Regions from separate parts of the Micromonospora sp. NPDC092111 genome, predicted to be linked through region 3. Evidence: riboswitches for the same ligand, from Rfam matches in the RefSeq annotation. Region 3 holds a riboswitch; each other region holds the start of a gene.
The links. Region 3 has a riboswitch for cyclic di-AMP ahead of ACIQG9_RS12115 (NlpC/P60 family protein). Riboswitches for the same ligand answer to the same signal wherever they lie in the genome.

Region 1 (9,832 bases), on a different contig from region 3:
GCTTGTCGAGCTGGGCGTCGCTGACCGGCAGGGTCCCGGTGGCGAAGTCCCGGCTGCGTTGCAGGCCCTCGTCGAGCTGCTGACTCAGCTCGCCGAACTGGGCGGCGGTCAGGTTCCACACCAGCGCACCCACCCCGACCAGGATGCCGAGCAGCAGCAGGACGGTCAGCAGCGCGGCCGGGGCGGCCGGCACCCGCAGCCGGCGCAGGCCCAGCAGCACCGGGTCGAGCAGCGCGGTCAGGAAGAGGGTGACCGCCAGGGCGATCGCCAGCGGCGCCAGCAGCATCGCCACCCGCCCCAGCAGGTAGAGCCCGAACACCACGACCACCAGGCAGGAACTCCACACCACCGCCGTACGCACCAGCCAGGGCAGCGCCGCCCAGGCCTGCCGTGGCGTCGTGCGGGCACCCGCCGCGGTCACCTCGGGCGTACGCCCGTCACCGTCCTCGACCACGTCGATCCTCCTCGGTCTCGGCGGGATCGATACCCGACCGGTGTGGCCACGACACCCGATGGCTCGATGTCGGGTCGGCCCGCCGCTGCCGACCAGGACAGACCCGGCCAGGTGGCAGCGCCTGCGCGCGCCTGCCCGCCCGGCCGAGCCCGGCCAACGCTGCCGGGCACCTGGATCGGGCGACTCGGCGGCACTGTGTCAATGGACGCTCACCCCTGGTCACCATTGAGATCTGTCGCTACTATCCGCAGTCGGGGCATGACTCTTTGTCGGGTCGTGCGGAGTGGACCGGCCCGCCGGGCACCGCGGGCCGCCGACGAGAGGAAGCCACCCCGGTGACCGAGACATCCCAGGCCGCGATCCCGCAGCAGTACCCGTTCACTGACCCGCACCGACTCGACGTCGACCCCCGCTACGCACGGCTGCGCCGCGAGCAGCCGCTGACCCGGATCCGGCTGCCGTTCGGCGAGCCGGCCTGGCTGGCCACCCGGTACGCCGACGTGCGTACCGTGCTCGGCGACCCCCGGTTCAGCCGGGCCGCGTCCGTGGGGCGGGACGAGCCGCGCAGTACCCCACGCCGCCAGGAGAGCGGCATCCTCGCCATGGACCCGCCGGAACACAGCCGGCTGCGTCGGCTGGCGGCGAAGGCGTTCACCGCCCGCCGGGTCGAGGAGCTGCGACCGCGTACCCGGGCGCTGGCCGAGGAGTTGGTGGGCGGCATGGTCGCCGCCGGGTCCCCCGCCGATCTGGTCGCCCACCTCGCCACCCCGCTGCCCATCCGGGTCATCTGCGACCTGCTCGGCGTGCCGGTGGCCGACCAGGACCGGTTCCACACCTGGTCGGAGGCGATCGTCTCGACCACCTCGCTCAGCCCCGAGGTGGCGCAGAGCTATCTCGACCAGCTACTGGCGTACATGGCGGGGCTGATCGCCCAGCGGCGGGTGACGCCCACCGACGACCTGATCGGGGCGATGGTCCGGGCCCGGGACGACAACGCCGACCGGCTCACCGAGGACGAGATGGTGCGGCTGGCGGCGGGGCTGCTGGCCGCCGGTCACGAGACCACCGTGACCCAGATTCCCAACCTGGTCTACGTCCTGCTCACCGAGCCGGGCGCCTGGGGCCGGCTGTGCGCCGACCCGACCCTGGTGCCGTCCGCGGTGGAGGAACTGCTGCGCTTCATCCCGCTCGGCGCCACCGCCGCGTTCGCCCGGTACGCCCTGGAGGACGTCGAACTCGGCGGGGTGCTGGTGCGGGCCGGCGAGCCGGTGATGGTCTCCATCCCGTCGGCGAACCGGGACGAGACGGTCTTCCCCGACGCCGACCGGTTGGACCTCGGCCGGCAGGCCAATCCGCACCTCGGCTTCGGGCACGGCCCGCACCACTGCATCGGCGCACAGTTGGCCCGGATGGAACTCCAGGTGACCCTCCAGACGCTGGTGGCCCGTACGCCGGGACTTCGACTGGCGGTTCCGGAGTCGGCGCTGACCTGGAAGAGCGGACTACTGGTACGGGGTCTGACCGCGCTGCCGGTCGGCTGGTAGCGGAGGGAGCGGGGACATGGGGGAGAACGGCTGGCGGGTCCACGTGGACCCGACCAGGTGCATCGGGTCGGGGATCTGCGCGAGCTATGCCCCGGCCCACTTCGTACTGGTGGACGGCCTCTCCCGCCCGCTGGCGGAGCGGATCGACCCGGCTGACGCGGTGCTGGACGCCGCCGAGTCCTGCCCGATGGAGGCGATCGTGGTGTCCGACGCGGCGGACGACACTCGGATCGCCCCCGAGCCGTGACCGGTCGACGGGGCCACCTGCGGCGGGGCCGGCCTCCCCGGGTGGGGAGGCCGGCCCTCGGTGCGGTCGTGCCGGATCAGGAGCTGTAACCGCGGCCCGCGATCCAGTTGGCCAGCTCGGTGACGTCCATCCAGTACTCCTGGTGCACCGGGTCGGCCGGGTCGGCGATCTTCACCGTGTTGCCGCCGTCCTTGTACTCCACCACGGTCAGGTAGTGGCCGGGGTAGCTGTGCGCGACGCCGTCGACGTCCAGGGCGCTGCCCAGGATGTTGGCGACCACCGGGTCACCCGCGTCCACCGCGGCCTGCACGTCCGCCCGTAGCCGCTCGATCTGCTCCTTCGAGGCGACGTCCGAGCTGATCTCGGTGGTCTTGTACCGGCCGCCGGTGTACTCGTTGAGAACCCGGGTGATGTCGACGGCCGAGTCGGTGCCGTTCTCGGTGGTGCCCAGCTTGTCCGCCAGTTCGTCCTGGCTGACCGTCTTGCCCTCGGCCGACAGCGCGATCCGGGCCGACGCCGGGCCGCAGTAGTAGAAGTTCGGCTGCGCCTGGTACTCGTAGCTGGCGCTCCGCTCGCCCCTGTCGGCGACGGCGGCGGTGGTCGGCGTGGCCGGGGCGGCGTGCGCGGCCACGGCCGGGCCGGCGACGGCACCGCCGGTCAGGACCAGGCCGGCGACGGAGAGGATGCTGTTCCGGAAGATCGTGTTCATGGTCGAAGCTCCGTTCGGGGGTCTGCCGCCCGGTCGGGGACACGGGCGCAAGCACCGGGAAGGGGCGCTCGGCTCACTCGGGTGACCGGGGCCTGCGGCTCCTCGGCTCACCGCCGTACGGAGGGTGTAACGAGCGGGACCACCCGTCGATTCCGCCCGAGGGGTGTCGCCGGTCACCCGACTGATCGGGACGAAACGGGTCTAACCCGGCAATCAGGTCAAGTCAGCCAATAGGGATGAACCGGACGGACGGCTCCGACTGGGCGGTCGACCAGACCGGCCACTGCCGTGACGGCCGTGGCGACGCGCGGTCGCCGACCAGGTCCGACCCCCGTCCGGTGGGCGGCGCGCTCCCGGTCCGGCCCCGATCACGACACCGGCCGGCGGACCCGGTCCTGGTCAGGGGGAGTGCCGGGCAGCCGCCGGTCGGCCGTACGGCGCTGGTGGGCCAGCCGGGTCAGGTAGATCAGCGCCCCGGCGAGCACCCCCATGTCGTCCAGGTAGATCGGGTCGGGCAGCACGTCGACCGGGAGGATCGTGTAGATCAGCGCGCCGTAGAAGGCCACCTTGCCGCCCATGCCGAGCGTGCCCAGCAGCCGTCGGGTGCGGACCACCCGTACCGCCAGCACCACCGCGCCGACCAGCGTCGCCAGCGCCAGGATGCCGCCGACGACGACCACCACCCACATCTCCCGGGACATGCCCGCAACGCTAGCCCAGCCCCGCCCGCTCCGCCGGAAACGTGACCGCCCCGCTCACTCCAGCCCTGCCCGCGCCGCTGGCCCGGCGGGGCGCGGGCCGGTGCTGCCCGGTCGGCTGCGCTGCCGGTGACCGGGCCGGTGGCGGGTCAGACGGCGGCGACGGCGGCCCGGCCGCGCGCCGCGCCGGTCGTCTCCCGGGCCGGCTCCGGCGTCGGGCGGCGGTTCTCCGGCATCGGCACCACCGAGTCCGTCTGCTCCGGACGCCGGTCCAGCGCGGCGAACGCCTCGTCGCGCAGGCTGCGGGCCGCCGTACCGGCGAGGTCGGCCGCCCGCCAGGCCGCCTGCTCCCGCTCGACCGCCGCCCGGTGCCGGGCCGCCAGGTGGTCCCGCGCCGCCCGCCGCAGCACCAGTTCCTGCTCCACCGGGTGCCGGCGCGGGTCCCAGCCGTTGCGGTGCGCGAACACATCGTCGAGTTGCGTGTTCGACAGCTCGCCCCGCCGGTGCGCGGCGACGGCCGCCTGGTGCAGCCAGCGCTCCCGGTCGGCGTACTCGGCCGGGGTCCGTACGGTACGTGGCAGCGGCATGGTCGCGGCGGCGGCGAGCCGGCGGACGTCCGCCTCGGCCGACTCCAGCGCCTGCCAGGCCGACTCGACCTCGTCCTGGACGGCCAGCCACTCGGCGCGCAGCCGACCGGCGGTGGCGGTGGCCCGGTCGGCGGCCACCGCGACCTCGCCGGCGTACCGGGCGCGTTCCCGGTCCTGCTCGGCGCGTTCCGGGTCGGCGGGGAGCGCGGCCTCCCGGAACCGGCGGGCGACGGCCAGCCGCAGCCGGTCGGGGCGGACGACCAGGGCCGCGACGGCGATCGCCGCGACGGCGAGCAGGACCAGCCAGATCAGGGCGGCGGCGGGGACGTCGGGCAGGACGGCGGAGAAGACGGTCTGCATCACCAACACCTCACGGTGGGAACGATGTGGACGGAGGGGAGCCCGATGGGCGGCGGAGCGGGTGGGCGGCGTACCCGGGGAGGTCGGCGCGGGGCGGGCCGGGACGGCCCCCGACACCTCGACGGTGCGGCGCGGCTCAGCTCCGGGGTGGACCGCGCCGGCCGGTGCCGTCCCGGGCCGGGTCCGTGGTCGCCGGGCCAGCCGGCGTGGCGGGCCGGGCGGCGGGGACGGCGGCGCGCCGGGCCGGGACCGGCCGGGCGGGTGCCTCGACGGCCTGCTCGGCCTCGGGCCGGGTGCCGGCGGGCAGCTCGGCCACCCGGGAGGCCACCACGTTCGGGCGGCCGGCGGACGCGGCGGCGGCCGGGCCGCCGCTCGCGGCGAACAGGCCGCCGATGCCGACCGCGAGGACCAGCGCGGTGACCGCCAGCCGGGTCAGGTCGCGCAGCCTCGACACCCAGACGGGCCGGGTGGAAGCTGCCGGGATCACCCGTCCAACCTATCCCCGTCCGGCCGTCCGCGCAGCGTCACCGACCCGACCGGGCCGGTGACCCGGGCCACGGTGTGCCCTGTGGACGAACGACTTCCGACCCGGACGCGCCCGCTGACCTGCCCCGGGATACCGCGCCGATGTCGGGCACGATCGGCCGGCGGCGCGCCCCGACAGCGGCGGCCCGCGCTGACCCACCACACCCGACAGCCCGCGCCGCGCCGCCCGGCCGGGCCGCCAGGTTCAGGCCCCCGAGTCGGCGGGTTCGGGGGTGAAGAGGGTGAGCAGGTCGCCGACCTGCCGGTCGGCCTCGGCCGGGTGCCGGAAGTGCCCGCTCGGGTTGATCGTGTACTCGTTGCGCCGGCCGACCCGGGTACGCCGCAGGTAGCCCCCGGCCTCCAGGTCCGCGACGATCGCCTGGGCGGCCCGCTCGGTCACCCCGACCTCGTCGGCGACGTCGCGCAGCCGGGCGGTGGGGTTGCGGGCGATGGCGAGTAGTACGTGACCGTGGTTGGTGAGGAAGGTCCAGTTCCGGGTGCTCCCGTTCTCGCCTGTCGTCGCCATGCCCGCCATCGTATGGCCCCTTCCGGTCCGGACGGACCCCCGGCCGACATCGCGCCGACCAAAGCCTGAAATCTGTATCACGAAATCTTGACGCACCTTTCGCAGCGTGTGACCGTGGGATCACGGCCGTCGCCGCTGTTCGGCGGGCGTGACCAGGTGCGATCACGGACCGAGGTGAGGCAATGGCCCAGATCACTCCCACCCAGGCGCTCGCCGAGCTGCACGCCGGCAACCGGCGTTTCGTCACCGGGGTGCCCCGCCACCCCAACCAGGACGCCGGCCACCGGGCCGCCGTCGCCGACGGCCAGCACCCCTTCGCGGCGATCGTCGGCTGCTCCGACTCCCGGCTCGCCGCCGAGATCATCTTCGATCGGGGGCTGGGCGACCTCTTCGTCGTCCGGACCGCCGGGCACACCGCCGGCCCCGAGGTGCTCGGCAGCGTCGAGTACGCGGTGACGGTCCTCGGCACCCCGCTGGTGGTGGTGCTCGGGCACGACTCCTGCGGCGCGGTGCAGGCCGCCCGGGACGCCGCCCGCACCGGCACCCAACCCCCCGGGCACCTCTACTCGGTCGTCGCCGCCGTCGGCCCCAGCCTGCGCCGCGCGGCCCAGGAGGGCGTGCACGACATCGACGGGATCGTCGACATCCACATCGCGCAGACCGTCGAGGTGCTGCTCGGCAACTCCCCGGTGATCGCCGCCGAGGTCGCCGCCGGGCGGTGCGCGGTGGTCGGCATGTCGTACCGGCTCGCCGCCGGCGAGGTGCGGACGGTGGCCTCCGCCCCGGACCCGGCACCGGCTCCCGCCCCGGTCGACGGCCCGGCCGTGACGCTGCCCGGCCCCGTCGGCCAGCCGGCCGCCGTCGCCGGCTGACCCCGCTGACGACGAGGGCCGCCCCGCGAGACGCGGGACGGCCCTCGATGCGGCGCGGGGGTGGTTACAACAGCGACACGTGTACGTGGTCGGTGTGGTTCGACGGTCCGGAGTACGACTTCCAGCCGCTGGCCGGGAACCAGATCTGCCGGTTCCAGATGACGTAGTAGATGCCCAGCCGGTCCGCGTTGCGGATCAGGAACGCGGCGAGGTTGTTGCCGTACATCCGGGTGTCGTTGTTGTGCCACGGGCTGAAGCCGCTGTTCTGCAACGACCAGTCGCAGGCTTTGCCCTTCGGGTGCTCCCACGGCCCACCCGAGCGGTAGCAGCCGACGAAGCGGCTGAAGCCGGCCCGCTTGACCTCCCTGTACATGTGCAGCGTGCGCGGCGTGACGCAGCCGGAGGTGGTCGGGTCGTTCTCGCTGCACGACTCGCCGCGCCACTCGCCGTCGGACGTCCGGCCCGGGGCGACCCGGGCCACCGGCGAGGTGGCGTTGACCAGGCCGCCGGTGAAGCCCTTGCCCCCGACCAGGGCGAGCGCCTTGTCGGCCTCGGTCTTCTTCTTGGCCATGATGTTGGTCTGCTTCTGCTGCTCGCGCACCTCGGCGTCGAGCGCCAGCTTCGCCTGCTCGGCGCGGGTCTTGACCTCGTTGACCTCGGCCAGCTTGCCGGCGTTGACCATGTTCAGCTCGTCCAGCGCGGCGGCCCGCCGGACGAAGGCGTCCGGGGCGTCACTCTCCAGCAGCGCGGCGACCGGGCCGACCCGACCCGTCCGGTACGACTGGGCCGCGATTTCGTTGACCTGCGGGGCCAGCGCGTCCAGCTCCTGCTGTGCCTTCGCCACCTCGATGGCGAGCTGGAGCTGGCGCTTCTTGGACTTCTCCAGCTTGGTCTTCGCCGCCGAGTACTCACGGTTCGTGGTCTCGATGACGTCGGTGAGTAGCTGTGGCTCCTCGTCCTCCTCGTGCCCCGAGGGGGTGGGGGTGTTGGGCGCGGCCGTCGCCGGGGCGGCCGGCCCGGTGACGATGGCCAGGGCGGCGACTACGGCCACCACCGGTGTCAACCAGCGGCGCAGGGGTGCCGTCACAGTTTTCCCTTCCGTCGACCGCCGACCGGGTTAGCTGACGGGTTCGGGGCGGAAGTGGCCCCTACCGCTGGTGCGGATTCACCCCAGGTGCTCGGTTCCCCGGTTCGCCGTACGGCGATTGGGCGGTGGCCCCGCTGGCGCCGGTGCGCGCCTTCGGCGGTGACCGGCAGCGAGGTTACCCGAGAGTCGTCCCGAGGATCTACGTCCAGAACCCGACTAAATGCGTTATTTCCCGATGGCGGTGCGTGACCAGTGACGCGGCCGACAGCCGCGAACTCGCCTCTGGTCACGCAGAGGAGTGTCACCATGCGGTGTCCGTGCTCCTTTCCGGATCTGGCCACCCTGCGGGGGCCGGGGTGGACGGACCGCCGTGCCGGGGGGCGCTCAACGCCTCAAGCGCCGTGGCACGGTCGGGGGCGGGGCGAGGGGTGGGCGCCGGCCCGCCCGGCGGGGCGTCGGCGGGGCCACGCCCGGCGGTGCTGACCAGGGCGGCCAACCCGGTGGTCAGCGGCACCGCCGCCACCAGGCCGAGCGTCGCCACCGCGCTGCGGACGATCTCCTGGGCCAGGAACTCGCTGGTCAGGATCTCGCCGACCGGCCGGCTGTCGGCGGTGAGCAGGAGCAGCAGCGGGAGTGAGGCGCCCGCGTACGCCAGCACGATGGTGTTGACCGTCGACGCGATGTGCGCCCGCCCGACCCGGGTGGCGGCCCGGTAGAGCTGCAACCGGGACAGCCCCGGGTTGGCGTGCGCCAGCTCGGTGACGGTGGCCGCCTGGGTGACGGTGACGTCGTCCAGGACGCCGAGCGAACCGATGATGATCCCGGCCAGCAGCAGGCCGTGCAGGTCCACGTCGCGCTGGTACATCGACAGTGTGGTGGCCTCCTCGCTGCCGTACCCGGTCAGGTGGGTGGCGGCCGTGGCCAGCGTGCCGAGGACGCCGGTCAGCACCAGGCTGCCCAGGGTGCCGAGCACCGCCACCGAGGTCTGCGCGGTGATCCCGTGGGTCAGGTACAGCACCACGAACATGATCAGCGCGGAGCCGGTGACCGCGATCGGCAGCGGCGAGCCGCCCGCCGAGATGCCCGGCACCACGAAGGTCAGCAGGATGGCGAAGCTGGCCCCGAGGCCGGCCAGCGCGGCCAGCCCGCGCAACCGGCCGAACGCCACGATCGCCGCCGCGAAGAGGGCGACCAGCCAGAGCAGCGGCTTGCCGCGCTGGTGCTCGGCGATGTTGTAGCTGCTCGCCGAGGGATCGGTCGGGTCGGTCAGCTCGACCAGCACCACCTCGTCGCCGACCGCCACCCTGGGCGCACCCGGACCCGACGGGACCGGCGTCTCGACCTGCCGGCCACTGTCCGGCCCCTGCTCGACGGTGACCGTCACCGTGCCGCACGGGCCGTCGGCGGCCCTCGGCGTGCCCTCGGGCGTGGCCGGGCCGGGTGGGCAGGGCTCGGTCACCACCCGGGTCACCGTGCCGTGGAAGCGGGGCACCTGCCCGCCCTGGTCGGGCTCCCGGGTGTGCCGGGGCCAGAGCACCAGCGCGGCGATCACCGTGACGACGATCAGCGGGACCACGGTCACGACGAGGATCCGTCGCACCCCGGGCGGGGTGGACGGAGCGGGACGGGTGTGGTCGGCGCCCATGTGTGCGAGTTCTCCCAACGATCCGGGACGGGATACGTGTCAACCGGCCGGCCGGTTCACCACCGGGCGACGACGGCCGGGACCGAAGCCCCGGTGTCGTCCCGGGGTGCCGGCACCGTCACGTACGGCGAGCGGGCGACCCGGGCGTCCACCCCGGCCCGGCCCTGACGGGGCGCACGGTGGTGGCGGCGGACGGCGGGTCATCGTCGGACGATGGTAGCCAGCACCCCGCCCGCCCCGCGCGGTTCGCCGTGCCCCGGCGCGCGAACTTACCTTCAGCGGCCGGTCGGGGAGCGGTGCCGACACGCCGTGCCCGGCGCGTGCGAGCCCACCGGTCCCCGCCCGCCGGTCGGCGGGGCCCGCTAGCGTGGAACCGTGCGGCTGGCGAGGACGATGGCGACGACCGGGTGGTGGCTCCGGCTGCTGCTGCTCGTCGGCACCCTGTTCGGCCTGGCCGCGATGCACACCCTCGGCCACGACGCGCACGTCGTCGGCGGTCACCGGGCCGGGCACGGCGCGTCGACCGGGACCGGCCACACGGTCGGCCGGTTAACCATGGTGCCGGATGTGGGCCAGGG
Region 2 (9,832 bases), on a different contig from region 3:
CGAATTGCTCATCCCGAGGGGTGGCGACCGAGGCCGTCGGAGGAATACTCTCGGTCGCGGCCCGCGTACTGATGAGGCGCCCTTGTGTGGGCGAGTGGAGGTGCTCGCGTGAGCCTGTCGATCGTGAAGTCGGTTCTGCCGGGTGGTGTCATCGAGATCGTCCCGCGGGGTGAGATCGACGTCGACACCGCGTACGAGGTACGGGAGGCGATCGCGGAGGTGTTGGCCAAGGGCCGGCCCGCCCGGATCGAACTCAACATGCGGCTCGTCACCTTCATCGACTCCGTCGGTATCAGCGCGATGGTCGCCGGCTTCCAGACCGCCGAGGTCAGCGGCGTCAAGTTGGTGGTCACCGAGCCCAGCCGCTTCGTACACCGGCAGCTCTGGGTCACCGGCCTGCTCGGTCTCTTCGGCGCTCCGGAGCCGTACTTCGCCGGCACGGCCACCCCCGAGGTCCTGCCCGGCGCCTGACCCGCCGCCCTTCCCGGCAAGCGCTGCCCTGACGGGCCGCGCTTGCCGGACCGGGCCGGACCATCCGGCCAGACCGGGCATGCCGCAGGGTCGGACCCCCGGGTGGCGGCCCGACGTTGCCAGCCCGCTCCGGGTACGGCACGATCGGGCGACCTACGACGGTCAGGAGGCCCGGTGGTCCGGCGGGAGAGCTTCAGCTACACGATGCGGGCGCGCTGTTCCCGGGCGGACGCGGTGGCGCTGCTGAGCGATCTGGCCCGGCAGGAGGAACTGCATCCGCTGATCGTCCGGGTACGCCGGCTGCCGGCCCGACCGGGCGCGCTGGCCAGCTACGCGATCACCGACCGGCTGGAGTTGGGGCCGTTGCGGTTCCCCATCACCTACCAGGCCGACGTCCTGGTGGCCGGCGACGACGAGATCGTCACGGTGGCCCGGCAGCAGCCCGGCACGACGGTGCGTAACCACACCCGGATCCGCGAGGAGGGTGACCTGCTGCGGATCGACGTGGAGATCACCCTTGCCGCGCCGGCTCCGCTGTTCGGGTACGCGTTCCGGCAGGCCCGCGCCGCCCACCTGGGCCTGGCCGCCCGGCTCGGCGCGGTGCTGGACGGCCGGGCCGACGACGGTCTAGCGGCCGACTGACCGGGACGGGCCTGGAGCGAGCGGCGGCCGGGCAACCCTGGGCCGGCAGCGCGGTCAGGCCGGCCAGGCGGACACCGGGACGGGCCTGGATCGGGCGGCGGCGGTCCCGTCTGACCATCCACCGGAACGGGTCAGGAGCGGGCGGCGACGGTCCGGCGCGCTCGGGCGTCCCGTCGGACGCGTCCCCACGGTTTCCAGGTGGAGATCACGGTCAGGGCGACCAGCAGGGTGGTCGAGACGGCGGGTGCGATCATCACGTCCGCCCGCAGGTGGGCGGTGGCGTCGGGGTCGGCGGCGGCGCGCAGGTTCGGGGTGAACAGGAACAGCACCAGGCCGGCCATCACCGTGGTGACCACCAGCTTGACCAGCACCCAGCGCCACCGCAGCAGCCCCCACGGGGTGAGCAGCGCGCTGGCCACCCCGACCAGCCAGACCAGCACGCTGAGCGGCGCGAAGAGCCAGGTGGCGACCAGTGCCGCCGCCGGGTAGACCACGGCCGGGTCGGCCCCGCGCTGGCCGGCGACGCCGAGGGTGAGCAGCACCAGGTCCGCGCCGAGCCAGCCCAGCGAGCTGACCAGATGGCCGGTGAGCAGCGCCTTACGGCCGGCGGGGGAGAGTCTTCGCATGGCCCCGATGCTCGTCGGCCCGGCGCGCGTCGTCGTGGGCCGGCAGGCGACAGCCGGCGTACGTCGGCGGGCGTACCGGTGGCCCGCCCGCGCGGCGGACCACCGGATGCCGGCTCAGTACATCGACAGGTGTACGTGGTTGGTGTGGTTGCTGGACGGGTCGCCGTTGCCCCCGCTGTACGCCCTCCACCCGCTGCTGGGCAGCCAGATCCGGTTGAACCAGATCACGTAGAGCACCCCGAGCCGGTCGGCGTTGCGGATGAAGTAGGCGGCCAGGTTGTTGCCGTACGTCCGGTCGCCGCCGCTGGCCACCCCGCCGAAGCCGTTCTTCTGGGCGGCGAAGTCGCAGGCCCGGCCCTTGGGGTGCTCGCCCGACCCGCTGGGCCGGAAGCAGGAGACGTACCGGGTGTAACCGGCCGCCTTGGCCTGCTGGAGGGCGTTGAGGGTGCGTGGCGTGATGCAGCCGTTGGCCGGGGTGGGGTCGTTGACGCTGCACGACTCGGACGGCCAGGAGCCGTCGGAGTTGCGCGGGGACGGCCGGGCGTCGCTGCTGGACGTGCCGTCCGAACTGCCCGAGTCGCGGGCGGTGCTGGCCGGCTTGTCGGCGGCGGCCACCTCCAGCGCGCGCTCGGCCTGGTCCTTGCGCTTGGCCATGGTGGCGACCTGCTTGCGCTGCTCGGTGATCTCCTGGCCCACGGCGGTCCTGGTCCGGGTGGCCTGGTCCCGGGTCTCGATCAGGTTGCGCAGCTCCAGGTCCTCCCGGGCGGCGACCGTCTCCAGCGCCGCCGCGCGGTCCATGAAGCCACCCGGGCTGTTGCTGTTGAGCAGGGCCGACATTGGCCCGAGTCGCCCGGTGCGGTAGGCCGCGCCGGCGATCTCGCCGACCGTGCCGGTCTGCACGACGAGCTGCGCCTCGATGGTCTTGAGCTGCCCGTCCAACTCCTGCTGCCGCTTCGTGGAGCGGTCCAGCGCGGCCTTGGCGTCGAGCCAGCCCTTGCTGGCCGCATCGAGCTGGGCCCGCAACGCCGGGGTGCCGCCCTCGTCGTCGTCCCCGGGAGCGGCGAGCCGGGTGGTGGGCGCGGCGGCGGCCGGAGCGGCGAACGGCGCTGACGACACGCCGAGGGCGAGCGTCGCGGCGACTGCGGTCAGCAGCCGTGCGGTGGTGCGTCGTACCTGCATGCGGATGTCCTTCCGTCAGCCGCCGACCGGGTTAGCTGACGGGTTCGGGACGGAAGATCCCTACCGCTGACGCGGATGCACCCCAGGAACATGGTTCCCCGGTTCGCCCTGCCGGGCGATTAGGCGGCGGCCACCGCCGGCGCCGGTGGGCGCCGCCTGGCGGAGGCCGGAGCCGAGCCTACCGGTACGGATGTGACACCGGTCGGCTGCGTGACTGAGGGTACGGGAGTGAAACCCGTTAAAGGGGGCAAAACAGGTCAGAAAATGCCCGATCCGCCGCCGCCCTGGCTACCAGTCGGACGGCCCGCACGCGCCGGGTGCCGCGCCGGGCTCGATCTGGAGGGTGGCGTGCTCGATGTGGAAGTCCTCCCGCAGGGCGCCCCGGGCGGCGGCGAGCACCGTGCCGACCTCGGCCCCGGGTGCCATGGTGAGGTGCGCCGAGGCGACCTCCATCCCGGAGGTGAGCGTCCAGACGTGCAGGTCGTGCACCTCGGCCACGCCGGGGACGGCGGTCAGCCGGTCGTGCACCGCGGTCACCGGGAGATGTTCCGGCGCGGCCTGGACCAGGATCCGGACGGCGGCCCGTCCCAGCCGCCAGGTGCGGGGGAGGATGAACAGGCCGATCGCCACGGCGACCACCGGGTCGGCCCACCACCAGCCGGTGCCGGCGATCAGCAGCGCCGCCGCGATCACGCCGAGTGAGCCGAGCAGGTCGCCGACCACCTCCAGGTACGCCCCGCGCAGGTTGAGGCTCTCCTTCGCGCCCTCCCGCAGCAGCCCGAAGGCGACCAGGTTGGCGAGCAGGCCGAGCACCGCCACCACCAGCATCGGGCCGGCGATGACCTCGGGCGGGTCGCCGAACCGGCGTACCGCCTCGACCAGCACGTAGACGGCGACGCCGCTGAGCAGGACGGCATTGGCCAGCGCGGCGAGCACCTCCAGCCGGTAGAGGCCGAAGGTGCGCTGCGGGTCCTGGTCGGCCCGCCGGGTGGCGGTGATCGCGGCGAGGGCCATGCCGATGCCGAGCACGTCGGTGAACATGTGCCCGGCGTCGGAGAGCAGGGCCAGCGAGCCGGTGCCGAACGCGGCCACCGCCTCGACCACCATGAGTGCGGTGAGCAGTGCGAACGCTGCCCACAGCCGGCCGCGGTGACGCTGCGCGGCATTGCTGATCGTCCCGCCGTGGTCATGACCTGCGCCCACGTCCACACCTTCCGTCGCCGCCGCGGACCGGGCCCAATCTATGCTCACATCGCTATATGTGCAAGTGAGTGACCGTCACCCCCGCCGTAGGAGGAGCCGCCCGGGTCAGCCCACCGGCTCGACCGTGGTGAGCCGCTGGGTGGCCCGGGACAGCGCCACGTAGAGCGTCCGCACCCCCGAACCCGGGTCGGCCCGGATCTCACCCGGGCAGACCAGCACCACCCCGTCGTACTCCATGCCCTTGGCCTGGAGGCTGGTCACCACCTGGAGCCGCGAGCCGCCCAGGTCGCCCAGCCAGCCGGCGACCTCGTCCCGGCGCGGCACCGGCGTGATCACCCCGACCGTCCCCTCCACCTCGGCCAGCAGCGCCTCGACCGCCCCCGCCGTCGCCGGGGCCAGCTCCGCCGCCGGCACGGTCAACGCGACCGGGTCCACGCCGGTGGAGCGGACCGCGGTCGGCAGCGCCAGGTCCGGGTAGAGCCGGCGGATCTCCGCCGCCGCCACCGCGAAGATCTCGGCCGAGTTGCGGTAGTTGGTGGAGAGGGTGAACCGGTGTCGACGCCGCCGGCCCAGCGCCTGGTCCCGGGCCCGGCTCAGCTCCTCCGGGTCGCCCGTCCAGGCGGTCTGCGCCGGGTCGCCCACCACCGTCCAGGAGGCCAGCCGGCCGCGCCGGCCGACCATCCGCCACTGCATCGGCGAGACGTCCTGCGACTCGTCCACCACCACGTGCGCGTAGTCCCGGTAGTCCTCCGGACGCTCCCGCGCCGCCGCCCGGGCGGCCCGCTGCCGGTCGCCGAACGTGCTCAGCTCACGGACCCCGCCGGCGAGTTGGAACGGGTCCCGCTTCGGCTTCCTCGGGCGCACCGGCTGGCCCAGCAGTGCGTCCAGCTCGTCCAGCAGGGCGATGTCGGCCACCGTCAGCCCCTCGGTGTCCAGCGACCGGTACGCCCCGGCCAGCAGCGTCACCTCGGCCCGGGACAGGACGCCGCCCGCGTACCGGCGCAGCCGCTCCGGGCGGGCCAGCCAGCCCAGCACGTGCCGGGGATGCAACCGGGGCCACCACGCCTTGAGGAACTCCCGGAACTCCGGCCGGTCGATGATCTCGTCCTCGAAGGCGCGCTGCTCCGGCAGCCGGGCGACCGCCAGCCGGCGGGCCTGCCCGTACAACGCGGCGAGCACCGCGTCGAAGCCGGCCCGACGCACCTCGTTGCGGCGCGCGCCCCGGTGCAACGCCCGGTCCCGGATGCCGTCCAGCTCCCGCCGGTCCAACTTCAGCAGCGCTCCCCGGTAGAGCAGCCGCAACTCCTCCGGGCCGTCCGGCACCGCGTCCCGCGCCGCCCGTTCCAGCACCCGGCGCATCCGCAGCGAACCCTTCACCGCCGCCACCTCCGGCGGGTCGGTACGGGTGGCCGACAGGCCCGGGAAGAGCGAACCCAGCGAGTGCAGGGTGGCGGTCTCCTCACCGAGCGAGGGGAGCACCGAGGCGATGTACTCGACGAAGACCGACGACGGACCCACCACCAGGATCCCGCCGCCGGCGTACCGGCTTCGGTCGGAGTAGAGCAGGTACGCCGCCCGGTGCAGGGCCACCGCCGTCTTCCCGGTGCCCGGCCCGCCGGAGACGATCGTGACGCCCGAGCCGGGGGAGCGGATCGCCTCGTCCTGCTCCCGCTGGATGGTGGCCACGATGTCCCGCATGCCCCGTCCGGTCGCCCGGGAGAGGGTGGCCAGCAGCGCGCCGTCACCGACCACCGGCAGGTCCGGCGGGGCCGACTCCGGGTCGAGCAGGTCGTCCTCGATCCGGGTGACCTTCTCGTCGGAGGAGCTGATCGTGCGCCGCCGGACCACCTCCATCGGGTCCGCCGGGGTGGCCCGGTAGAAGGCGGCGGCGGCCGGCGCCCGCCAGTCGACCACCAGCGTCTCGGCGTCCTCGCCGCGCACCCCGAGCCGCCCGACGTGCAGCACCTGCCGGTCCCGCAGGTCCAGCCGGCCGAAGACCAGCCCCTCGTGCTCCGCGTCCAGCCGGTGCCGGCGCTGGGCGGCGTGGAAGACCATGGCGTCCCGCTCCACCAGCGCGCCGAAGTTGCCGACCCGGGCCAGCCGGTAGCCGTCCCGCTCGGCGCGGGCGGCCGAGCGGCGTAGTTCGGCGAGGCGGGCGTACACCCGGTCGAGATGCCGCTGCTCGACGGCGATCTCCTGTTCCAGGGTGGTCTGGTCGGTCAACGTACGGGCTCCTGTGCGGCGACGGCGCCCGGGCGCGGTCACACCCGGGCGGAGAATGAGGGTACGGGCAGCGTACGGGCGCGCGTCGAGGCCATGCCGCCGCGCGCGACGTCCGCCACCCGGCCGGGCCGGCTCAGCCGGCGGGCGACGCCCCGCGGTACCCGTGCGTGGCGCGGTGCCGCGTCAGCGGCCGTGGCCGCGCCCGTCGGTGGTGCGAACATTCCGAACCCGCCCGCGCGAGGGCGGCCCGGTGACCAGGCTGGGGGCATGACCAGTCCAGCCGCCGGAACTGCCCGGACGCCCCGGACGGCGCTGGCCGAGTTGCTCGCCGGCAACCGCCGGTTCGTCAGCGGCCGGCCGATCCACGGGCACGACGTCACCGCCGCCGCGGCCGTCGCCTCCGGTGACCAGCAGCCGTACGCGGTGCTGCTGGGCTGCATCGACTCCCGGGTTCCGTTGGAGGCGATCTTCGACCAGACCTTCGGCTCGATCTGCGTGATCCGCACCGGGGCGCACGTGTTGGACCGGGCCGTCTGCGGCTCGATCGAGTACGTGGTGGGCCAACTCGGGGTGCCCCTGGTGATGGTGCTCGGGCACGAGCGCTGCGGGGCGGTCGCCTCGGCCGTGCAGGCGCTGCGCACGGGTGACCGGCCGGGCGGGTCGCTGGCGTACGTGCTGGACCAGATCGCGCCGGCGGTGGCCGAGGTGGGGCCGGACGACCCGGCGGCGCACCCGATGGCGGTCCGGCGGCACGTGCTGCGCACGGTGGCCACGCTGCGGGTCGACGACCTGCTGGCCGGCCCGGTCGCCGCCGGCCGGGTCCAGGTGGTGGGTGCCCTGTACGACCTGGCCACCGGCGCGGTGGCCCTCCTCGGCGACTGACCCGCCGGCCCCGCCGTTGACCCGGCCCGGCCCGCCGGTGATCTGGCCCGGCCCGCCGGTCAGCGGCGGCCCGGCCCGCCGGTCACTGGTCCCGGACATGCGGAACCGCCCGCCGGGGTGACCCGACGGGCGGTTCCAGGTGTGGCTCGGGGGAGGGCTCAGCCCTCGAAGACGCCGGCCTCGACGAGACGCTTCTCGGTCTTGTCCCAGCCGTCGCCCGGGTGGGCGGCGGCGAGGCCGTTGATCTCGGCGCGGATCTTGGTGGCGTGGCCGGCGGCGGCCAGCACCCGGATCTCCTCGACGAAGGCGTCCGAGTCGGTGCGCAGGTGCGCGGTCTTGCCGTTGGTCAGGTTCCGCACGTAGGCGTGCTTGCCGCCGTTGAGCGGGATGAGGTACTTGAACTCGCCCAGCACGCTGAGGGCGCCACCCTGGCCAGCCTGGCCGGCCCGGACTGACGCGCGCGCGGTCTTAGAGGTGTTGCTCGCCACGGAGATGCTCCTTGCAAGACGTACGGGAGGACGGGAACGTCCGGGGGCTGTAGCGGGTGACGCCCGGGAGAGCCTCGGCCCGCGAAGTTGTGCGACGGCGCAGAACCGCCCAGAGAACTGTACACGACCACGATGCCTGGCTGGTCACCCTGCCTGTCCGGAGAGCACAACCCAGGTCACCGGTCCGGGTATTTCCGACCCCCGAATTTTCCGATTCCCTGGCGCACCATCCGTCACAGGAGTCATCATGTGTGGCAACAGCCACTCGGGTGGTCGAGGTCGTAGGGGAAGACGCACCTCGCTCTCCGGGAGGTCACCGTGCCAACGCGTGGCGTCGTATACGTCCACTCCACCCCACTCGCCGTGTGCTCACACGTCGAGTGGGCGATCGCGCGCGTCCTCGCCGCGCCGGTCAACCTGCACTGGACGGCCCAGCCCGTCGATCCCGGCGCCCGCCGGGCCGAGTGCGGGTGGACCGGTCGCCCGGGGACGGGTGCCGAACTGGCTGCTGCCCTCCGGCAGTGGCCCATGATCCGTTTCGAGGTGACCGAGGAGTCCAGTCCGGGCGCGGACGGGGAGCGCTTCATGTACGTTCCCGGCCGCGGCCTGTTCCGGGCCACCGTGGGCGTGGCCGGCGACATCCAGCTCGGCGAGGACCGGCTGCGCAGCATCATGGCGTCGGTCCGGGCGCCCGAGGCGCTGGCGCACGCGCTGGACAAGGCGCTCGGCACCGCCTGGGACGCGGAGCTGGAGCCCTACCGGTACGCCGGCGACGGCGCCCCGGTGACCCTGCTCACCCGGGTCGGCTGACCGCCAGGGGGCAGCCGGACACCCGGTCGGGGACCGGCACACCTCGCCCGGCCGCCTGACCTGGTCGGGTTGCCGTGTCCAGTCGGTGCGGGTTTGATGGGCCGCGTGTCGATCTCCCCGCGCCGTGCCGGTGTCGCCATCGCCGCCCTGACCGTACTGCTCGCCTCCGGGTGTTCGGGGGACGCGCCGGCCCCCCGGCCGGGCCCCTCCGGGTCCACCGGGGCCGCCGGTGACCCGGCCGGCCGGGCCGCCGCCCTGGCCGGCGCGCTCGGCGACGAGGACCTGGTCGGCCAGGTGCTGATGCCCTACGCGTACGGCAGCTCGGCGACGGAGGTGAGCCCCGGCTCCGCCGCCGGCAACCAGGCCCTCGGCGGCGTCGACACCCCCGCCGAGATGATCGCGAGGTACCGCCTCGGCGGGGTGATCCTGGTCGGCTTCAGCGCCGACGACCCCACCTCCGGCAACCAGGCCACCACCAACGTCGACAACCCCGCCCAGGTGCGGGAGCTGACCGCCGGGCTGCGTGCGGCCGCCGGGAAGCTCGCCGCCGGGCCGGCGCCGTTCCTGGTCGGCACCGACCAGGAGTACGGCGTGGTCACCCGGATCACCGACGGGGTGACCGTCCTGCCCAGCGCGCTCGCCGCCGGGGCGGCCGGCGACCCGGCCCGCACCGAGGCCGCCTGGCGGGCCGCCGGCACCGAACTGGCGGCGATGGGGGTGAACCTGGACTTCGCGCCGGTCGCCGACGTCCTCGCCACCCGCAGCACGGTGATCGGCTCCCGCTCCTTCGGGGCCGACCCGCAGCGCGTCTCCGCCCAGGTCGCCGGGGCGGTCCGGGGGTTGCAGAGCGCCGGGGTGGCGGCCAGCGTGAAGCACTTCCCCGGGCACGGGCTGAGCGCCGCCGACTCGCACCAGGAGGTCCCGGTGGTCGGCCAGTCCCGCGCCGAGCTGGACCGCACCGCCTTCCCGCCGTTCCGGGCCGGCGTCGACGCCGGGGCGATGGCGGTGATGTCCGCGCACCTCGACGTGACCGCCGTCGATCCGGGCACCCCGGCCACCTTCTCCCGCAAGCTCCTCACCGACGTGCTCCGGGGCCAGCTCGGCTTCCAGGGCGTGGTGATCACCGATGGGATGAACATGCCGCCGGCCAAGCGCTATCCGCCCGGGGAGGCGGCGGTGAAGGCGCTGCTCGCCGGCAACGACCTGATCCTGATGACCCCGAACGTCGGCCAGGCGTACGACGGGCTGCTGGCCGCGCTGCGCGACGGCTCGCTGCCCCGCCAGCGGCTGGTGGAGGCGGTCACCCGG
Region 3 (9,832 bases):
AGTGATGGGGTGGTGGCCCGCCTTGATTCCGTCCCGCGCCTTCCCTAATGTTGCACCGGCCGCTGTGGGTCGTCTGCCTCCGTATTCCCCTTAGCGAGGCGCCCGGCGGTCGGTTGCAAAGGAGTCGATGCCGGTGGCAACCATGCCCCTCCATCGTCACGTCCAGGGCCAGCCGCCCGCTCGTCCGGCGGCCCTGCGCCGGGTCGCCCGCCGCCTGCTCACCCTGGTCGCGGCGGTCGCCGTCGGCGCCGGGATGCTCGCGGTGCCGGCCTACGCCGCGCCGTCGCCCGAGGAGATCGAGGCGGCCATCGACAAGCAGTGGGAGCAGCTCGAACCCACCATCGAGGACTACAACAAGGTCCGCGCCCAGTTGAAGGTCAACCGCAAGAAGGCCGCCGACCTGCAGAAGAAGATCGAGCCGCTGGCCCTGCAGAGCGAGTTGGCCCTCGGCCGGGTCGGCGACCTCGCCTCCCGCTACTACAAGACAGGCCCGTCGCAGGAGCTCAGCGCGCTGCTGACCACCAGCAAGCCGGGCACCCTCGCCGAGCAGTTGACCATCCTGGACCGGCTCGCCGCCGAGCAGCGCAAGGAGGTCGAGAGCGTGCTCGCCGTGCGTCGCAAGTACGACGCCGAGAAGCAGAAGCTCGATGCGCTGATCGCCGCCGAGGTGCAGCAGGAGAAGGACCTCGCGGCGAAGAAGACGAAGATCAACGCCGAGATCAAGCGCCTCCAGGCATCAATGCCGAAGACCACCGTGAAGGTGGCGGGCTGCCCCACCGTCGACGGCGTGGTGACCGCCGCCGCCCGTACCGCGATCAGGGTGGCCTGCGCGCAGGTCGGCGACCCGTACGTCTGGGGCGCCACCGGGCCGAGCTCGTTCGACTGCTCGGGTCTGACCCAGTTCGCCTACAAGGCGGCCGGGATCTCGCTGACCCACTTCACCGGCGCCCAGTGGAACGAGGGCCGGCCCATCCCGCGCTCCGAGGCACGCCCCGGTGACCTGGTCTTCTTCTTCAGCGACCTGCACCATGTGGGCCTCTACCTGGGCAACGACATGATGGTGCACGCCCCCCGGACCGGTAAGCCGGTGCAGGTGAGCAGCATCAACTACATGCCGGTGGCCGGCTTCCGCCGACCGAGCTGACCGCCACACGCGCGGAACCCCCGGTCCAGTGGACCGGGGGTTCCGTGTATCCGGGAACGACGTGTCACGGCCGGGCGGGTTGCGGATCGATAACGACCATCTCTACTCTGGTCAATCGTCGGCCGCCAACAGGTCCACCCAACCAGGGCGGCGACGGCCGGCACCGCCGAGTCGCCTGCGGGCGAGCCGGGGACCCAGGTACGCCGGGGTGAATCCGCAACCACTGCGGTAGGGCGCTCCCTTCCCGCCCGAACCCGTCAGCTAACCCGGTAGGCGGTCACGGAAGAAGGAGCCCGGAGCCCGGTGGCACACCATGCCCCGCGGCCACCGTCGCGCCGGACGACCCAGGTCGCCCGGCGGACGGCTGCGCCGCGCCCACGCTGGTCCCGCTTCACCGCCGTCCTCGCCGCCCTGGCCGGAGCCGCGGTCGTGCTGACCGCTGGCGGCACGGCGGCCCACGCCGACCCCTCGGTCGCCGAGATCGAACGACAGATCGACCAGGACTGGAACACGCTCGAACCGATCATCGAGCAGCACAACGCCACCCGGCAGGACCTCGCCGCCAAGCGCCGGCAGGCCGACACGCTCGGCCGGCGGATCGCGCCGTTGCAGCGCCGGGTGGACCAGGCCATGGACCAGGTCAGCGGCCTCGCCGTCGAGGCGTACAAGGGTCAGCACGTCTCCACGGTCAACGCCCTGCTGGGCAGCCGTACGCCCGGCCAGGTGGTCGAGCAGTTGGAGCTGCTGGACCGGTTCGCCAGCCGCCAGCAACGCGAGGTGCAGACCGTCGCCGACCTGCGCGACGAACTCGCCGCGACCAAGGCCCCGCTGGACGAGATGGTCGCCCAGCTCACCCGCACCGAGGCCCAGCTAGCGGCGAAGAAGAACCAGATCAACACCGAGATCGACCGGCTACAGAAACTGCGGCTCAAGGTGTACGGCAACGGCGGTGGCGGGCCGCTGCGCCCGGCCCCGTGCCCGGCCGGCTACCCCGGTGGCCCGGCCGGGACGGCGGTGAAGTTCGCTTGCGCCCAGATCGGCAAGCTGTACGTGTGGGGCGCGGCCGGGCCCAACAACTACGACTGTTCGGGCCTGACGCTGGCCGCCTGGGCGCGGGCCGGGGTGTCGCTGCCGCACAACGCCCGGCAGCAGCGCCAGGTGACCGCCCGGGTGAGCCGGGCCGACCTGCGCCCCGGCGACCTGGTCTTCTACTACTCCGACCTGCACCACGTCGGGATGTACGTGGGGGACGGCTGGGTGGTGCACGCCTCCCAGGCCGGCCAGCCGGTCAAGATGAAGCGGGTCGACGACGGGCCGGTCAACAGCTACGGCCGGCCCGACTGACGCCGACGTCCGGGCCCCGGGCGGGGCCCGGACGGTCAGCGGGTCGGCCAGGTGCGCCAGTTCCGCCAGGAGCGGCTCGGGGTCGGCCCACGCTGACCCTGGTAGCGCGACCCGTAGACCTCCGAGCCGTACGGGTGCTCGGCCGGCGAGGACAGCCGGAAGATGCAGAGCTGGCCGATCTTCATCCCCGGCCAGAGGGTGATCGGCAGGTTCGCCACGTTGGACAGCTCCAGCGTGACGTGCCCGGAGAAGCCCGGGTCGATGAAGCCGGCGGTCGAGTGGGTGAGCAGGCCGAGCCGGCCGAGGCTCGACTTGCCCTCCAGCCGGCCGGCGAGCTGGTCGCCGAGCGAGATCACCTCAAGGGTGGAGGCGAGCACGAACTCGCCCGGGTGCAGCACGAAGGGTTCACCCTCCGGCACCTCGACCATCGACGTCAGGTCGTCCTGCTGCACCGCCGGGTCGATGTGGGTGTAGAGATGGTTGTTGAAGACCCGGAACAGCTTGTCGAGGCGTACGTCGATGCTTGACGGTTGCACGAGGCTGGGCTCGAACGGCTCCAGCGCCAGCGCGCCTGCCTTGATCTCGGAGACCAGGTCCCGGTCGGAGAGCAGCATCGGCACACCATATCGAAACGAGCCGGATGAGCTGCGTGTCGGACTGCTTTTCGAACGCATGTTCGATAGAATGTCGGCATGGCTTCCTGGTCCGAATTCGCCGCTGACGAGCCCCGACTCGCCGACGGGATCCACCTTCTCCTCCAGCAGTACGGGTCAGGCTTCGGCTACCTGGCGACGGTCCGTGCCGACGGCGGCCCCAGGGTGCACCCGGTCTGCCCGCTGATCGTCGACGGCGGGCTCTTCTGCTTCGTCGTCGACTCGCCCAAGCGCCGCGACCTCGAACGCGACGGCCGGTACGCGCTCCACTCGTTCCCGCCGGAGGAGAGCGACGACGAGGCGTACCTCGCCGGTCGCGTCCAGCCGGTGACCGACCCGGCCCGGGTGGCCCTGGTGGCCGAGGTCGGCCGGGCGGCCCCGCAGGTCGACTGGCGGCTCTTCGAGTTCGGCGTCGACGTGGCCATGCTCACCCGCCGTGGTCACGGCGGCCCGATGAGTCCCGACGGCGGCCGGTCCACCGTGCAGGTCTGGCTGGATCCGGTGGCGGCCCACTCCGGCGGCGCCGCCGGGTTGCCCGAGCAGCGCCCGACCCGGCGCGGCCGGCACGGCTTCGACACCCGCCGGACGGCCGCCTGACCCCGGAAACGCCGGTGCCGGCTCCGTCCTGAGACGGAGCCGGCACCGGCGTCTGCGATGTCGTCAGGCCGCGCGGTAGGCGGTCCACGCGTTCACCATGCGGCTCGCCTGCCCAGCGGTGAACTGGTACATGCACGAGTCGTAGGTGTAGTCCATGAAGTTGGTGATCGGGTCCTTGCCGGTCGCGGTGCAGGTGTCCCGACCGGTCGGGCACTGGAACGCCGGCGACGCCTCGGCCGGGGTGTCGGAGACGCTGTCACCCGAGCCGGAGCAGCCACCCTGGAAGGTGTGGTAGAGGTTCAGCCAGTGGCCGATCTCGTGGGTGCCGGTGTCGCCCTGGTTGTAGTTGGTGGCGGTGCCGCCCGGCAGCGACTCGCCGAGCACGACGACGCCGTCCATCACGTCCAGGGAGCGCTTCGGGAAGGTCGCCCAGCCGAGCAGGTCGTCGCTCAGCTCACCCAGGTACATGTTGAGGGTGTTCTTGCCGCCGGTGCGCAGCGAGGTCTTCATCTGCCGCTCGGCCGAGGAGCCCTGCACGATCGGGTACCAGGCCGCGTTGGTGACCCGGTTGATCTGCTGGAGCTGGAAGGTGAAACCGGTGGCCGCGCCGCCGGTGGCACCGCTGTACGCCTGGTTTAGCACGGTGATTTGCGAGTTGATCAGCGAGTCGGGGATGTTGCCCCCGGCCCGGGTGCTGTCCCGCTGGATGACGTGCACGACGACCGGGACGGTCACCGCGGCCAGCGCGACCGTCTTGCCCTCGGTCGCGCCGGCGCGGAGGCTGGACTTCGACCGCAGGGTGCTGTTGCGCAGCGCGGCGGCGAAGTCCGCCTCCCGCTCCTGCACCTGCTTGGCGGTCAGCTCGTTCGGGTCGTGTCGCTTGTGGGCGGCCTTGCTGCCGCCACGGACCCGGGCGTCCGAGTGGACGTCGGTCGGCTCGGCGCAGGAGGCGCCCTCAGGAGCGGCGGAGTAGGCGGAAGCAGCGGGTACGACGCCCACCGCGGCGGTGCTCAGCAGCAGCGCGAGGGTCGTCGACGCGACACCGGCGGCACGCCGGGTCAGCAGGTTGGGACGGAGTCCCATGGGCCCACCTCTTTCTCGCGGTACGACAGGGGGTATGTCGTACCGTGGTCGAAAACGTGGGGGTGACGTTACAACCGATCGACACATTTGAGAACGGGCTTATGTTGCTCCTGTGAAACATCTGACCGCTCGTCGTTCCACAGGGTGAGTGGTCGATCTCTCAGGGGTGATGATCGGCGCGGCGAGGGGACCAGGGTGCGCGGGGCTGGTGACCTCAGGTAGAGTGATCCCGCCTGCGGGTGTAGTTCAATGGCAGAACATCAGCTTCCCAAGCTGACAGTGCGGGTTCGATTCCCGTCACCCGCTCCACGCACGAAGGCCCTGGTCAGGACGCGAGTCCCGAGCCAGGGCCTTTCGATGTCCTGCCGACCCTTGCCGTGCGGCTGTCGAGGGACCGGGGTTGCCGCGCGCACTGCGGTGGAGCCAACACCGGCGCGGTCGCGCGGGCAGCGAACATGAGGGACAGGCGTCCGACCTGTCGGCCTGCGTTCGCATCTTGGAGCTGCTCGCTCGATGTGCCGTCCTGCGTCGACGCCTCGCGGCGGCCGTGGGTGAACCAAGAGCGCGGCTACGAGCCCGCGTCCTGGGGGTACCAGCGCAGCTCGACCACGTTGCCGTCCGGGTCGCGGACGTAGACGGAGGTGGCCGAACCGCGCGCCCCGAACCGGCCGACCGGCCCCTCCACCACGTCGAACGCGCCGGAGGCGAGCACCGGCTCCCAGTCCAGCGGGGCGACGACCAGGCAGAAGTGGTCCACGTTCGACTCACCCCGTCGGCCGGGGAGCAGGTCGACGATGGTGCCCGGGTCGATCCGTACCGAGGGGAAGGGCACCTGCCCGGCCCGCCACTCGTCGACCCGCACCGGTGCCAGGCCGAGCTGGCCGCAGTAGAACGACAGGGAGCGCTCGACGTCGGTGACGGTGAGCACCAGGTGGTCGAAGCCGGTCACCCGTACCGCGCTCACGCCGCCACCTCCCGCGCGTACGTCGGCAGCTTCGCCGTGATCTCCCGCAGCGGCTCGTCGAGCCGGCCCGGGTGGGTGGTGAGGGTGGTCGTCATGGCACTCCTGTCGGTCGGGCGGCCGGTACGTCGGGTCCTCGCTGCCGGGGAGTTCCCGGCCAGCCTCCAGCCTGGCCGAGTGTCGGGCCGGAACCAAGCGGCGAGCCGGCCGGGGCCGTGGGTCGGGGCGGTCCGCCGGTACGGGGGCCGCACCGCGCAGCGTGTCCCGGCGGGCCTGGCGATGGTGAGCCGGTGGTAGCGGCGTCGGTGGCCGTTCCCGGTCTTTTCCGGCTCGGGCGCGGCCAGACGCTCCGCGGCGACAGGTCGTACCCTGGCGATCATGCGGATTGGCATCGTGATCCTTCCCGACCAGCGCTGGTCGGAGGCGCGGCGGCGCTGGCACCAGGTGGACGAGTGGGGCTTCGACCACGCCTGGACCTACGACCACCTGGGCTGGCGGGACCTAATCGACGGGCCCTGGTTCGACTCGATGACCACGCTGACCGCCGCCGCGGCGGTGACCTCCCGGATCCGGCTCGGCACCCTGGTCGCCTCGCCGAACTTCCGGCACCCGGCGGCGTTCGCCCGGCAGATCACCGCCCTCGATGACGTCTCCGGCGGGCGGCTGCTGCTGGGGCTCGGCGCGGGCGGCATCGGCTTCGACTCCGCCGTGTTGGGCGGGGAGACCCTGCCGCCCCGGCAGCGGGTCGACCGGTTCGGCGAGTTCACCGAGCTGCTCGACCTGATCCTGCGCGAGGACGGCACCACCTGGCGTGGCGACTGGTTCACCGCCGTGGACGCGCGCAACAACCCCGGCTGTGTGCAGCAGCCCCGGGTGCCGTTCGTGGTGGCCGCCAACGGGCCCCGGTCGATGCGGCTGGCCGCCCGGTTCGGTCAGGGCTGGGTCACCACCGGCACCGGCGAGGAGGACCTGACGGCCTGGTGGGACGGGGTGGCGGTGCTCTGCGCCCGGATGGACCGGACCCTCGACGAGGCCGGCCGTGACCCGGCCACCCTGCCCCGCTACCTCTCGCTGGACGCCGCGCCGGTCTTCTCGCTGAGCAGCGCGGACTTCTTCGCCGAGCAGGTCGCCCGGGCGGCGGCGCTCGGCTTCACCGACGTGATCACCCACTGGCCCCGAGCCAGTAGCTGGTACGCCGGCGACGAGGCGGTGCTGGTGGACGTCGCCACCCGGCTGCTGCCGGAGCTGCGGACGCCCTGACCGGGGTGGCTCAGGTGCCGAGGTCCCCGGCGCCGACGCCACCGTCGTCGGCGGAGATCAGCCGGAACCGGATGCAGGCGATTCCGGTGTCGTCGGTGACCGGGGTGCCGGCCCGCGCCCAGTGGGCCGCGTGCCCCGCCCGCCACTCCTCGATCGAGCGGTCACCTTCCCCTTCGGAGCGGGCGAAGTCCCAGGCGACGTCGGCGAAGCGGACCACCTCGATCCCGGTGACCTCGACGATCCCGACGAGCGCGTCGTGGTCGTCCACCAGGGCGAGCCGTTCGCCGACGTGCTCCAACTCCTCGGCCTCCTCGGCGTACTCGGTGAGCAGCCCGGCGGTCGCCGTCTTCACCCCGGCGAGGGCGAGCGTGTTGAGTCTGGCGCGCAGCTCGCCGGGGGTGCCGAGGGCGAGCGTGCGGAGTCCACCGAGCCGAGGCCACATGCCGCCGAGGTTACCCGCACGATGATCATCCGTCGTCCGGTTTCGGTGCCCCCACGGGTGGCCGGGCCACCGTTACGGTGGGGCCGACGACAGGAGGGAACCATGGCGGATCGACGCGCGGTACTCGTCCCCGGCCGGAGTTACGACACCCACTATCCGCTGTTCGCCTACCCAGGTGAGGGTCTGCGCCGGGCGGGCTTCGACGTCCACGAGATCGACTGGCAGCCGCCGGCGGGGCTGGGGACGGACGGCGCCGCCCCCGAGGTGGCGGTCGACTGGGTCGGCGGGCAGGTCGCCCCGACCCTGGAGGTGCCGACGGACCTGCTGGTCGGCAAGTCGCTCGGCACGCTGGCCGCCCCGCTCGCCGCCGAGCGGGGGCTGGCGGCCGTCTGGCTGACCCCGCTGCTGCACCGGCCGGAGGTGGTCGCGGCGCTGGGCCGGTCATCCGCGCCGTTCCTGCTGGTCGGCGGCACCGCCGACCGGTCCTGGGACGGTGCGGTGGCGCGTCGGCTCACCCCGCACGTGCTGGAGGTGCCGGACGCCGACCACGGGCTGCTGGTACCCGGCCCGCTGGCCCGGTCGGCCGAGGCGCTGGGCCTGGTGTGCGCGGCCGTGGAGGAGTTCGTTCAGGTCAACTGGCCGGCGTAGCCGCGGAGCGTCGTCCATGTCCCGGTCCTGGGAGTTGGAGCGCGTGTGAGGTCAAGGCCGAGACCAGCGTGCACGCCCGGACTTTGGCCGACGACATCAAGGGGCCGGACGGCACCGTCGTCGCGTCGCGGGAGGCCCGTTCCCGGCGGGCAACTCGTCCGCGGTGAGCAGGCCACGCACGCCCAGTTCGTCGGCGATCGGGACGGGCAGGTCGACCACCAGGGCGGTGGCGCCGAGCCAGGTGGCACCCCGGTGGGCGCAGAGGTCGCGCACGGCGCGCACCTGAGCGCCGGTGGCGACCCAGTCGTCCACCAGCAGCACCCGGTCGTCGGGCCCGAGCCGGTCGTCGCGCACCGCCAGGTCGACCCGGCGGCCCCGGAAGTCCGGCGGGCTCTGTGCCCAGCTCAACGGGCCGGCGGGAAGCCGCCCGTCGCCAGGTTTGTGAGCCGGGACGAAGCCCACCCCGAGGGCGGTGGCGGCGAGCGGACCGAGGATCAGCCCGGTCACCGCCGGGGCGACCACGACCGTCGGACGGGCGGAGCGGAACGGCGCGACCAGGGCCGGACCGAGGTCCGCGAGCACCTGTGGGTCCCGCCACCAGCCGGAGGTGTCGCTGACCAGGTGGCTGCTGCCCGGCCCCGGATCGATCCATCCGAACAGCTCCACCAGACGTCCGCACAGCTCAGCGCTCATGCCCTCATCCTCGACGGTGAATACCACCGGTGACATTCTGGCCCGTGCGGCCCACCGGGGCTCGGATGATCGGCTACACGTATACCTCTAATTCATGCCATAGCACCATGATCGCGTTGACTTCGGAAGTACTTCTCTCGTTACGGTCCGACCGTTCCGTAGGTATACGAAAGGACCGACCCGGTGGCTGGTAGGCACTCCCGTACCCGCATGTTCTCCTCGCCGGCCGGCATCGCCGCCACCGCCGCGGTCGGTGTCGCGCTCGCCGTCGGCGGCACCGTCGGCGCCGTCCGGCTCACCTCCGACGAGACCCCGGCACCGACCATCGTGGACGCCGTCACCCCCGAGGCCACCACCGACTCGCCGAGCCCCAGCCCGAGCCCGAGCCCCACGCTCGCGCCGAGCGTCAGCCCGTCGCCGACGGTCACCGCCAGCCCGACGGTGACCCGCTCCCAGGCCGCCTCCCGGAGCAGGCCGCGTACCGCCGCGCCGAAGCCCTCCGCCAGCACGAAGAAGGCCGTCGCCCCGAAGCGCACCGTCGTCGACAGCGGCTCCTGCGGCGCGTCCTTCTACGACGAGGGCCAGCTCACCGCGAACGGCGAGACCTTCGACCCGGACGCGTTGACCGCCGCGCACAAGACGCTGCCGTTCGACACCAAGGTCCGGGTCACCAACCCGGCCAACGGCAGGTCGGTCACCGTCCGGATCAACGACCGGGGACCGTACATCGACGGTCGTTGCATCGATCTGTCCCGGGCGGCCTTCGCCGCGATCGCCTCGGTGGACCTGGGCGAGCTGACCGTGAAGTACGAGGTGCTCGGCTGACGGCGATCGGCGGGGTGGTACGGGCCGGCCGGGCAGAACATCCTCAATCGTGGGGCCAGGTTCATTCTCCGGTTCACCTCCATCAGGCATGCTGTCCCTCGTACGTACGCATGCCTTCCTGTCGGGTCGCGGCCCGCTGAGCCCCGGATCCCGCGCCGGTGTCGGCGCGGCCGTCGGGCTGC

Region 1: it holds a riboswitch for cyclic di-AMP, as region 3 does, so the genes downstream of both, ACIQG9_RS21965 (coiled-coil domain-containing protein) here and ACIQG9_RS12115 (NlpC/P60 family protein) in region 3, are expected to answer to the same signal.
Region 2: it holds a riboswitch for cyclic di-AMP, as region 3 does, so the genes downstream of both, ACIQG9_RS08555 (coiled-coil domain-containing protein) here and ACIQG9_RS12115 (NlpC/P60 family protein) in region 3, are expected to answer to the same signal.

Annotation. Positions count from the first base shown of each region.
Region 1 covers NZ_JBIVRQ010000012.1:49,808-59,639, reverse strand. The annotation lists gene ACIQG9_RS22010 (AI-2E family transporter) at 1-454, opposite strand, end outside; gene ACIQG9_RS22005 (cytochrome P450) at 790-1,998, shown strand; gene ACIQG9_RS22000 (ferredoxin) at 2,015-2,245, shown strand; gene ACIQG9_RS21995 (C39 family peptidase) at 2,322-2,954, opposite strand; gene ACIQG9_RS21990 (hypothetical protein) at 3,323-3,655, opposite strand; gene ACIQG9_RS21985 (hypothetical protein) at 3,802-4,599, opposite strand; gene ACIQG9_RS21980 (hypothetical protein) at 4,736-5,086, opposite strand; gene ACIQG9_RS21975 (helix-turn-helix transcriptional regulator) at 5,330-5,659, opposite strand; gene ACIQG9_RS21970 (carbonic anhydrase) at 5,833-6,522, shown strand; gene ACIQG9_RS21965 (coiled-coil domain-containing protein) at 6,587-7,609, opposite strand; cyclic di-AMP (ydaO/yuaA leader) riboswitch at 7,613-7,744, opposite strand; gene ACIQG9_RS21960 (YibE/F family protein) at 7,911-9,254, opposite strand; gene ACIQG9_RS21955 (hypothetical protein) at 9,630-9,832, shown strand, end outside.
Region 2 covers NZ_JBIVRQ010000003.1:1,052-10,883, forward strand. The annotation lists gene ACIQG9_RS08540 (STAS domain-containing protein) at 109-471, shown strand; gene ACIQG9_RS08545 (SRPBCC family protein) at 646-1,113, shown strand; gene ACIQG9_RS08550 (hypothetical protein) at 1,245-1,739, opposite strand; gene ACIQG9_RS08555 (coiled-coil domain-containing protein) at 1,854-2,918, opposite strand; cyclic di-AMP (ydaO/yuaA leader) riboswitch at 2,923-3,054, opposite strand; gene ACIQG9_RS08560 (cation diffusion facilitator family transporter) at 3,207-4,121, opposite strand; gene ACIQG9_RS08565 (HelD family protein) at 4,227-6,344, opposite strand; gene ACIQG9_RS08570 (carbonic anhydrase) at 6,612-7,226, shown strand; gene ACIQG9_RS08575 (hypothetical protein) at 7,385-7,714, opposite strand; gene ACIQG9_RS08580 (DUF3145 domain-containing protein) at 8,033-8,524, shown strand; gene ACIQG9_RS08585 (glycoside hydrolase family 3 protein) at 8,621-9,832, shown strand, end outside.
Region 3 covers NZ_JBIVRQ010000004.1:313,972-323,803, reverse strand. The annotation lists gene ACIQG9_RS12120 (C40 family peptidase) at 128-1,144, shown strand; cyclic di-AMP (ydaO/yuaA leader) riboswitch at 1,299-1,435, shown strand; gene ACIQG9_RS12115 (NlpC/P60 family protein) at 1,448-2,488, shown strand; gene dcd (dCTP deaminase) at 2,524-3,102, opposite strand; gene ACIQG9_RS12105 (pyridoxamine 5'-phosphate oxidase family protein) at 3,181-3,738, shown strand; gene ACIQG9_RS12100 (zinc metalloprotease) at 3,802-4,821, opposite strand; tRNA gene ACIQG9_RS12095 (tRNA-Gly) at 5,057-5,130, shown strand; gene ACIQG9_RS12090 (VOC family protein) at 5,390-5,785, opposite strand; gene ACIQG9_RS12085 (LLM class flavin-dependent oxidoreductase) at 6,161-7,042, shown strand; gene ACIQG9_RS12080 (ASCH domain-containing protein) at 7,053-7,484, opposite strand; gene ACIQG9_RS12075 (alpha/beta hydrolase) at 7,587-8,132, shown strand; gene ACIQG9_RS12070 (phosphoribosyltransferase) at 8,229-8,825, opposite strand; gene ACIQG9_RS12065 (septal ring lytic transglycosylase RlpA family protein) at 9,009-9,650, shown strand; gene ACIQG9_RS12060 (PP2C family protein-serine/threonine phosphatase) at 9,739-9,832, shown strand, end outside.